One region of the Streptomyces sp. NPDC048270 genome, then DNA from elsewhere that is predicted to be linked to it. Evidence: riboswitches for the same ligand, from Rfam matches in the RefSeq annotation. Region 1 holds a riboswitch; each other region holds the start of a gene.
The links. A riboswitch is a leader RNA that binds a small molecule or an ion and turns the genes downstream of it on or off. The one in region 1 is predicted to bind cobalamin.
Positions count from the first base shown of each region.

Region 2: another riboswitch for cobalamin. It lies ahead of AB0D66_RS12900 (acyl-CoA thioesterase); the one in region 1 lies ahead of AB0D66_RS09140 (ABC transporter substrate-binding protein).
Region 3: another riboswitch for cobalamin. It lies ahead of AB0D66_RS04690 (energy-coupling factor ABC transporter permease); the one in region 1 lies ahead of AB0D66_RS09140 (ABC transporter substrate-binding protein).

Region 1 is NZ_JBEZLV010000007.1:42,592-45,472, forward strand. It holds gene AB0D66_RS09135 (iron ABC transporter permease) at 1-755, opposite strand, end outside; gene AB0D66_RS09140 (ABC transporter substrate-binding protein) at 752-1,999, opposite strand; cobalamin riboswitch at 2,405-2,527, opposite strand; gene AB0D66_RS09145 (DUF4142 domain-containing protein) at 2,827-2,881, shown strand, end outside.
Region 2 is NZ_JBEZLV010000011.1:107,416-110,296, forward strand. It holds gene AB0D66_RS12895 (ABC transporter substrate-binding protein) at 1-453, opposite strand, end outside; gene AB0D66_RS12900 (acyl-CoA thioesterase) at 820-1,263, opposite strand; cobalamin riboswitch at 1,331-1,556, opposite strand; gene AB0D66_RS12905 (2OG-Fe(II) oxygenase) at 1,748-2,605, shown strand; gene AB0D66_RS12910 (methionyl-tRNA formyltransferase) at 2,654-2,881, opposite strand, start outside.
Region 3 is NZ_JBEZLV010000003.1:314,323-317,203, forward strand. It holds gene cbiQ (cobalt ECF transporter T component CbiQ) at 1-234, opposite strand, end outside; gene AB0D66_RS04685 (energy-coupling factor ABC transporter substrate-binding protein) at 238-582, opposite strand; gene AB0D66_RS04690 (energy-coupling factor ABC transporter permease) at 582-1,277, opposite strand; cobalamin riboswitch at 1,306-1,531, opposite strand; gene AB0D66_RS04695 (flavodoxin family protein) at 1,825-2,538, shown strand; gene AB0D66_RS04700 (hypothetical protein) at 2,567-2,881, opposite strand, start outside.

The DNA of each region.
Region 1 (2,881 bases):
CGCCGGACGTTGAGGCCCATGGTGCGGGCGTAGTCCTCGCCGAGCAGCAGCGCGTTGAGGCGTTTGGCCGTCAGCAGCGCGGTCAGCAGGCCCGCGCCGATCACGGGGAGCATCACCGCCAGGTCGGGCCAGGTCGTGGCGCTGAAGCTGCCCAGTCCCCACAGTACGAACTGCTGGGCGCGTTCGGGCTGTGCGTACACCAGCATCACGCTCACTACGGCGGTGGCCGCCGAGCCGATCATCACACCGATGACCAGCAGGGTCACGGCGGACCGCACCCAGCGCGACAGCAGCAGCACGAGGGCGAGCACGCAGCCGGCGCCGAGGGACGCGGCCAGCACCACGCCGAGGCGCCCCAGGCCCGCCAGGTTCCCGGTGAAGCCGCCCGCCACCCCGCCGGTGCTGACGACCACCGCGGCCACGCCCATGCTCGCGCCCGAACTCACCCCGAGGGAGAACGGATCGGCCAGCGCGTTGCGGAACAGGGTCTGCATCTGTACGCCGGCGACCGCGAGCGCGGCTCCGACGGCGGTGGCGGTCAGGGCGCGCGGCAGCCGCACCTCTTGGACGATCACGGCCCAGCGCGGGTCGCCGCCGCCCGCGCCGGACAGGACCCGGACCACCTCGGCGACCGGTACCCGGTACGAGCCGGTGGCGATGGTGAGGACGAACAGGGCGGCCGTGCCGGCCGCGAGCGCCGCGAAGACGGCGGCGCGCCGTCGTCGCGGCGTCGTACGCGGTTCCCGTGTGCTCACGCCTTCGGCACCTTGGCGTAGAAGGTGAAGGCGTGGTCCTGGGACTCGTCGGGGTGGAGGAGGGCGTAGAGGTCCGCGAGGACCAGGTCGGGGCGCAGGACCCCGCGCTCGAAGTAGTCGTTGCCGCCCTCGGGGCCGAGCGCCTTGGTGTTCGTCCAGACCTCGCCGCCGGTGACGGCCTTCAGCTCGCCGTAGCGGCGGTCGGCCTTCACGGCGTCGCCCGTGGACGCCCACTTCTCGCCGACCAGCCACAGCGGCGCGTCGCCGCCCTTGGCGTAGACGGCTTCGAAGGTGAGCTGGAGGTTTCCGGTGCCGGGGTCCTCGGCCCAGGGGTACGTGCCGCCCGCGTCCTTGATCAGCTTGCCGGCGTAGCCGCCGCCGGGGGCCATGTTCCAGGTGCCCTGGTACATGGTGCCCGGCAGCACCTGGACCGGCCGGCCCGCCGAGACCGCCGCGGCGGCCTTGGCGGCGACCTTCCCGTAGTCGCCCTCGACCGTGTCGAACACCTCGGCGGCGCGCTTCTCCGCCCCGGTGAGCGCGGCCATGGCCTTGACCCACTCGGCCCTGCCGAGGGGGCTCGGCTCCAGCCACTCGGCATTGGCGACGACGGCGATGCCGGCCTGGCGCAGCTTGGGGTACTGGGGGTCGTCGGTGCCCTGGGTCATCAGCACGTCAGGCTTGGCGCCGATGACCGACTCGGCGTTGAGCGTGCGGTCCTTGGCGTACTCGACGACCTTGCCCGCCCGGACCCGCTCGCGGACCTCGGCCGAGCTGATGTGCTTGGCGCCCGCCACTCCGGTCAGTACGTCGAGGGTGCCGGTCTCGGTCAGCAGCGGCAGGTGGGTGGTGGAGGCGGAGTACAGGCTCTTGACCGGGACGGACAGCTGCTGGGCGAAGGCCAGCTCTGCGTCGAGAACCGGCTTCGGGGCACCGCACTTGACCAGCACGTACGACTCGGGCTTGGCCTTCGGATAGGGCTCGTTGACCGTGAGCACCTGGTAGCTCTTCTCGTACCGCAGGGAGAAGTTCTTGGCGTGCCGCACGGTCGACTTGACCGGGAAGTAGTCCTTCTCCGGGTCGAAGTCGGTGATGCAGCCGGCGCTTTCGCCCCCGGCCGCTCCGGCGGTCCCCGATCGGGCCGGATCGCCGCCGCAGGCGGTGAGCGCCAGGGCGAGCCAGGGCGCGAGCAGCGTCGCGAGGACGGCGGACGGGCGGCGGGCGGGCAGGGGTGGTCGTACGGGCACGGGAGCTCCTGGAGGCGTGCGTCGGACGCGCACCGGAAACCACCGGGGCGCGCGGAGGGGAGGGCGGGGCGGAAAGAGGGAATTCCGGGGCTGGGAAGGGTTCTTCAGCGCCCGGACGGAAGCGCGGGGCCGGGGGCCGGGACGGCCTGCCGGCGCGGTCGGCCGAACCTGACGGGTCCGGCGAACCCGACGGGTCCGGCGAACCAAACGGGTCCGGCGAACGAAACGGGTCCGGCGAACCGGCTGGGGAGACCGGACGCGCAACGGCGGGCCGGGCCGGCGGGGCGGCCGGGCCGGCCCTCACGGGCAGCGGGCGGCGCAGGGGTCACACAAGCACGCGGGCACACGAGTGCCACCGTCCTCTCTCGGGGAAATCCGCCCCGGGGCATCGAGGTGCGACGGCGTGAGTCTCCTGACTCGGGATCGGCGCTTCTCCGGCCTTCCCGCCCGGTCGGGCGGTGGCATCGGCGGAGTCGCTCCCCCTTCACAGTGGCGGTACCGTGCCGGATTTACACCGGCTTCCTCGTTCCGCCGTCGCTTGACGGCCGAAGCATCCCAGACCGGCGCGCCCTCCCGCCAGTCCCTCAACTGCGCCTCGAGCGGGGGACGTCGCCGGCCACCCCGTCGGGGCAGGGCGCGGCGCGGCAAGATATCAGCCCTTCGGGGACTTGCCCGGATGTTTATCCAATGGTGATGGTCCTGCCGACAGGCCACCACCCGTGGCACTAGCGTCCCGTGACACCCCGGGAATGCGGGTGTGCAACGCACGGCGCGTGCGGACCCTCCGGCCCCGCTGCCCCTCCCGGCCCACGGACCTAGGAGGCACTGTGCTGTCATTCGGGCGGCGTTCCGTCAGCAGGTTTTCGGTCGCCACGAGATACA
Region 2 (2,881 bases), on a different contig from region 1:
GAGGTGGGTGTTGATCCCGGCCTTGGTGAAGGCGGCCCGGCCGCGCCCCTCCTTCTCGTCGAAGGTGGACTTCCACCCGCCGTAGACGAAGTCGGGCTCGGCCTCCAGGAGCGCCTCGAAGGAGGGGTACTCCTCGGAGATGACCTTCACGCCGTCGTAGGCGGCCTGGTAGTCGGGCAGGATCTTGTCGTCGAGGTAGCCGGTGCCCACCATCGACTTCTCCAGGCCGAGGGCCAGCATGACCTCGGTGGCGTGCTGGTTCAGCGAGACGGCGCGCTGCGGGGGGCGCTGATAGGTCGTGCTCACGCCGCAGTTGTCGACCGTGAGCGGGAATCCCTTGACGCCGGCAGCCGCCTGCGGGGCGGCGGAGGGCGTGGCGGCGCCCCCGCAGCCGGATATCAACAGGGCTGTGGCGAGGGCGGACAGCAGGGATTTGGGGTGGATGCGGGGCATGGGTGGTCCTCTCACCGCGGATGGATCGGATGGACGGGACGGATCGGATGGACGGGACGGATCGGATGGACGGATCGGATGCGTCGGACGGTCTTCGCGCCGTGCCGGCGGCAGGCCGGGGCGGCTCGGTTCGGCTCGGCTCGGCGCAGGCCGGGCCGACCGGCGCCGGTCGGGAGGGAGCGTGCGGCCGGCCCGGGGGGAACCGCGCACGGTCGTCGAGGGGTGGGGATGGCGTGCAGGGGCGCACGGGGGGCGCGTACGGCGGCTCGCGCCACGCGGTTCCGGACCTGAGGAGGCATGTCCGCGCCGCACCGGGGCCGTTCGCGGACGGGAGCCTCACGGGCCCCCGGGCGTACGGCCCTTCGCCTACGAGGGAAGCGCCCCGGGGACGTCGAGGGTGGGGACGGGACGCGGCTCGCCCTCGGCGTTGACGGCGACGAAGGTCAGTCGGGCGGTGGCCACTTGCGTGGTGGGGCCCGAGGCGTTCCAGCGCTCGGCCCCGACGCGCACGCCGACCGTCATCGACGTCCGGCCGGCGCGTACCAGCTCGGCGTCGACGCTGAGCAGGTCACCGGCGCGCACCGGTGCCAGAAACGCCATCCCGTCCACGGCCACGGTGACGGCGGGGCCGTCGGCGTGGCGTCCGGCGGCGGCAGCGGCGGCGTCGTCGATGAGCTTCATCACCACGCCGCCGTGGATGGTGCCGTAGAGGTTGGTGTCGTGCTCGCTCATGATGTGGGCGAGCGTCACCCGGGAGTCGCCCGGGTTCTTGGCGACGCACCTCACGGCGGCAGCGGTCTGGTCGGCCACGTCAACTCTCCTTCGCGAGTCGCGGCAGAAAGGCCCCGGAGAGTCTTCTCCGGCACCCCGCATGACGTTTCGGCATGCGGGCAGTGGCAGGTCTTCGGACTCGCGGACACGCCTGCCGGTCTCCCGGCGGGCACCTAGTGGCCGTCGCTTCCCGGAACCGGTTCCGGCTCCAGTGCGTATGACGGCGGTCGTTCCCGCTCACCGCTGCGGGGCAGTCCCGGATTCCCACCGGGTTCCCTCTTGCGACGCATCCCGCCTGGCGGACGGGGCGAACCAGCTGCGCTCACACCCTACCCGGCGCCATCACCGGCCTGACCAGCCCTCCGTCCGGTGCCGTGGGCGCGGGCGGACCGGCCCCGGGCGGCAGCGGGGGCCCTGGCCCGGCGACCGCCGGGCGGGGCGGGGTACCGGCGTGGCGGCGTACTCCCGTGCGCCCCGCGTGCTCCTTCGACGGCTTCGGCGGCCCCGCGTACGGTTCCGGGCCATGAGTGGATACGCGATGGAACCGGCCGCGTCCAGGGAAATCGGTACCGATGCCCTGCCCCCCTCCGACCAGTGGTCCACCGCTCCTGTGGTGGCGGCCCCCGTTTGCCGCTTCGAGAACTTCCTCGGCGCCGAGCGCGCCGCCACCCTACTGGAGTACGCGATCTCCCGGCAGGCCGACTTCAACGCGGGGACGGTCCTCGACCCGCTGTCGGGCCAGGTCTCCCACAAGGGCCGCAGCTCCCTCGTACTCCCCGTGACCAGCGCCGTGTTCAGCGCGCACCTCGCGGACTGCCTGCCGCTCGTCCAGGAGGTCCTCGGCCACCGGACCGCGCTCACGCAGACCCTGACCGTCCTGACGGCGCACGGCGAAGGCGGCCACTACGGCATGCACACCGACGCCTCACGGGTCCGCGACGTCGGCACGGCCGTGTCGGCGGTGTACTACCTGCACCGCCGGCCCCGCGGCTTCGACGGCGGACGGCTGCGGCTGTACGACACCGTGCTGAACGAGGGCGGGGCCAGGCCGGCGGACTCCTACCGCACGATCGAGCCCGAGCACGACACCATCGTGTTCTTCCCGGCCAGCGCCTACCACGAGGTCGTCCCGTCCACGTGCGCCAGCGGGCTGTTCGCCGACAGCCGGTTCACCCTGACGACGTGGATCAGCGGGCCCGGGCGCGCGACGGCGCCGCCCGCCGCGGCCTTCGAGATCTGGCCGTGGATGGCCCGCGCGGCCGAACGCACCCGCCCGCTCGCGGACGCCGCCCGCGACCACGACGGCGCCGACCCCATCGGCCTGCCGCCCGCCGATCCCGCCACCCGGCTCACCCTGCCCGCACCCCGCACGACGCCGTGACCGCTGCCCGCGCGGGCAGCGGTCACGGGAACCGGCCGGCCCCCGGGGTCAGGGCCGCTGGGTCAGGTATCCGCCCATGGAGGTGAAGTGCTCGGCCGCGGGCAGCTCCCGGCCGTCCTCGGTGCGCACCCGGGTGATGGCCAGCCCGTGGTTGCGGCCGGTACGGGCGTCGGCGCCCGCGACGATCACCACGCCCTCGCCCTCGCGGTAGAAGACGCGCCCCGGCGTGCCGCCGTAGCGGCCCTCGGACACGACCGCGGCCAGGACCTCGAGCCG
Region 3 (2,881 bases), on a different contig from region 1:
CGCACCGGTGAAGCAGAAGCCGAGCGGGATCCGGAAGGCCCGCCACAGCTGCCGTCCGGCCACCCCGGCGGGGCCGAGCAGCACGCACAGGGTGGCCGCCCCGACGAGCGGCCCGCCCGGCCAGGGGGGAAGGCACACCGCGGTGACCGTCAGCCCGATCCCCAGCAGCGCCTTCTCCAGGGGGTGGCGATGGCGCCAGCGGCTGCTGTGCGCCGCCGCGTCGATCGGCAGCACCGCCTACGACTCCGTGGCGGGGGCCTCGGAGGGCGTCGTGGCCGCCGCGGCCGCAGCGCCCTGGCGGCGGCCCTTGCGGACCCCGAAGTAGTACGCGAGCACGCCCGCGCCCAGCGCCGCCTGGAGGGCGAACAGCGCCGACTCGATCTCCCCGGAGGGGGGTTCGTACAGCGGCGAGAACCACGGCTCGTAGTCGGGCCTCAGCTCGGTGATGGCCGCCTCCGCCTGCGCGTCGGCGCCCGCGAACGGCTCCTCCTTGCCGTCCCCCAGCCCGAGGGCGAGGGGCAGCACGGCCAGCGCCGCCACCAGGAGCAGCAGCAGGGTGTTGATCTTCGCGTTCCTGGTCATCAGACCGCCGCCTCCCGCTGCTTCTTCGAACCGGTGAGCTTGGCGACGCCGAGCCGGATCAGGTCCGACTTGCTGGACTGCATCAGCAGGCGCATCACGAGCACGGTCAGCAGGCCCTCGCTCACCGCGAGCGGGATCTGGGTGAGCGCGAAGATCTCCGCGAACTTCACCAGCGCGCCGGTGAAGCCGGTCGCCGCGTCGGGGAAGGCCAGCGCCAGCTGGACGGAGGTCACGCAGTAGGTGACCAGGTCGGCGAAGAACGCGCCGAAGAACACCGCCACCATCAGCGGCAGGTCGAACTTCCGCAGCAGGCGGTAGACGGCGTAGCCCGCCCAGGGCCCGGCTACCGCCATCGAGAAGACGTTGGCGCCGAGCGTGGTGAGCCCGCCGTGCGCGAGCAGCAGCGCCTGGAAGAGCAGGGTGATCGTGCCGAGCACCGCCATGATCGGCGGCCTGAACAGGATGGCCCCGAGCCCGGTGCCGGTGGGGTGGGAGCAACTTCCCGTCACCGAGGGGATCTTCAGGGCAGACAGGACGAAAGTGAACGCTCCGGACGCACCGAGCAGGAGCGTGCTCTCGGGATTGGCCTTCACCTCGCGGGTGAGGGCCCGGACGCCGTGGACGACGAACGGAGCGGACGCGGCGCCCCAGGCGACCGCGTGCAACGGGGGTAGGAACCCCTCGGCAATATGCATGAGTGGGGAGACCTCTCCAGCACCTCGTGGATGGACAACGCGCCCCGGCCGGTCTCCTGGCTCACGGGTGCTGATGCCCGGGCTCCGCCTTCCCGGGGCCGTGCGGAATCCCGCACGGTGTCCCAGTGGCTTCCCGCTGGGGGTCCCCCCGACGGAGGCAGGGGGAGAGTGGAGCCGGACTTCCCCGATCACAGTGGCGAGGGCCGCACCGGTTTCCCACCGGTTTCCCGAACACCAAGGCCCGCTGACCCTAGTCGGCCGCGCGGGCCGGTAACAACCCGTCTCGAACGGGCCACGAGGTCTCCGGATTCCGCTTGTCGGTGACCCTGGGCGACCGAGTCGGCACAGTCCCGCCAACAGCCGCGCCTGACAGGGGAGTTCCCGGTTCCGGTCCGGCTCGGCGCGGTCCGCCCGGGCCGCCGCGCCGTTCCGGACCGCCGCGGGCCGGCCGGGGCCGCTCCCGAACCGTTCCGCACCCGTGATCCGGGCGGCCCCGTACGGGCGCGGCCCGGTGGCGGCCCCGGCCGGTCCCGCACAGGCTGGGACCGTGGCTGCCGACTACGACTACTCAGACCTGACCGCCGTCTACGTGAACTGCACGCTCAAGCGCTCGCCCGAGGCCAGCAACACCGAAGGGCTGATCGACAAGAGCCGCGCGGTCATGGCGGCGGCGGGCGTCCGGACCTCGCTGATCCGCGCCGTCGACCACGACATCGCGACCGGCGTCTGGCCGGACATGACCGAGCACGGCTGGGAGAGCGACCAGTGGCCGGTCCTCTACAGCCAGATCATGGACGCCGACATCCTCGTCCTGTGCGGCCCGATCTGGCTCGGCGACAACAGCTCCGTGATGAAGCAGGTCATCGAACGGCTCTACGCCTGCTCCTCCCTGCTGAACGAGCGGGGCCAGTACGCCTACTACGGACGCGTCGGCGGCGCGCTGGTCACCGGCAACGAGGACGGCGTCAAACACTGCGCCATGAACATCCTCTACAGCCTCCAGCACCTCGGCTACACGATCCCGCCGCAGGCCGACGCCGGCTGGATCGGCGAGGCGGGCCCCGGGCCCTCCTACCTCGACCCGGGCTCGGGCGGCCCCGAGAACGACTTCACCAACCGGAACACTGCCTTCATGTCGTGGAACCTGATGCACCTGGCCGCCCTGCTCAAGCGCACGGGCGGCATCCCGGCCCACGGCAACCAGCGCTCGCTGTGGGACGCGGGCTGCCGCTTCGACTTCCCGAACCCCGAGCACCGCTAGGCCGGCGCCCGGGACCCGGCCCGTCATCTCACCGCGTCGTGTGGGAGATGTCCACGACGAGCCGTTCGGGTGAGTGCAGGGTGTAGGCGCGGTAGTAGGGCACGGTGTCGAAGGCGGCTCCGAAGGTGACGTACCCCTCGTAGTCGCCGGTCATGGCGATGCCCTTGAGCTTGGTGAGCCCGATCTTCTGCAGCTTGGGGCCGCGGTAGACGCTCTCCCCGGCGTCGTTGTGCGCGGCGGCGGGGTTGAGGCGGATCTCCAGGAAGTGCTTCCCGGCGAGCGGCACGGGCTTGCCGGACCCGTCGTAGATCAGCTGCGCGACGGGGGTGACGGTGACCCCGGG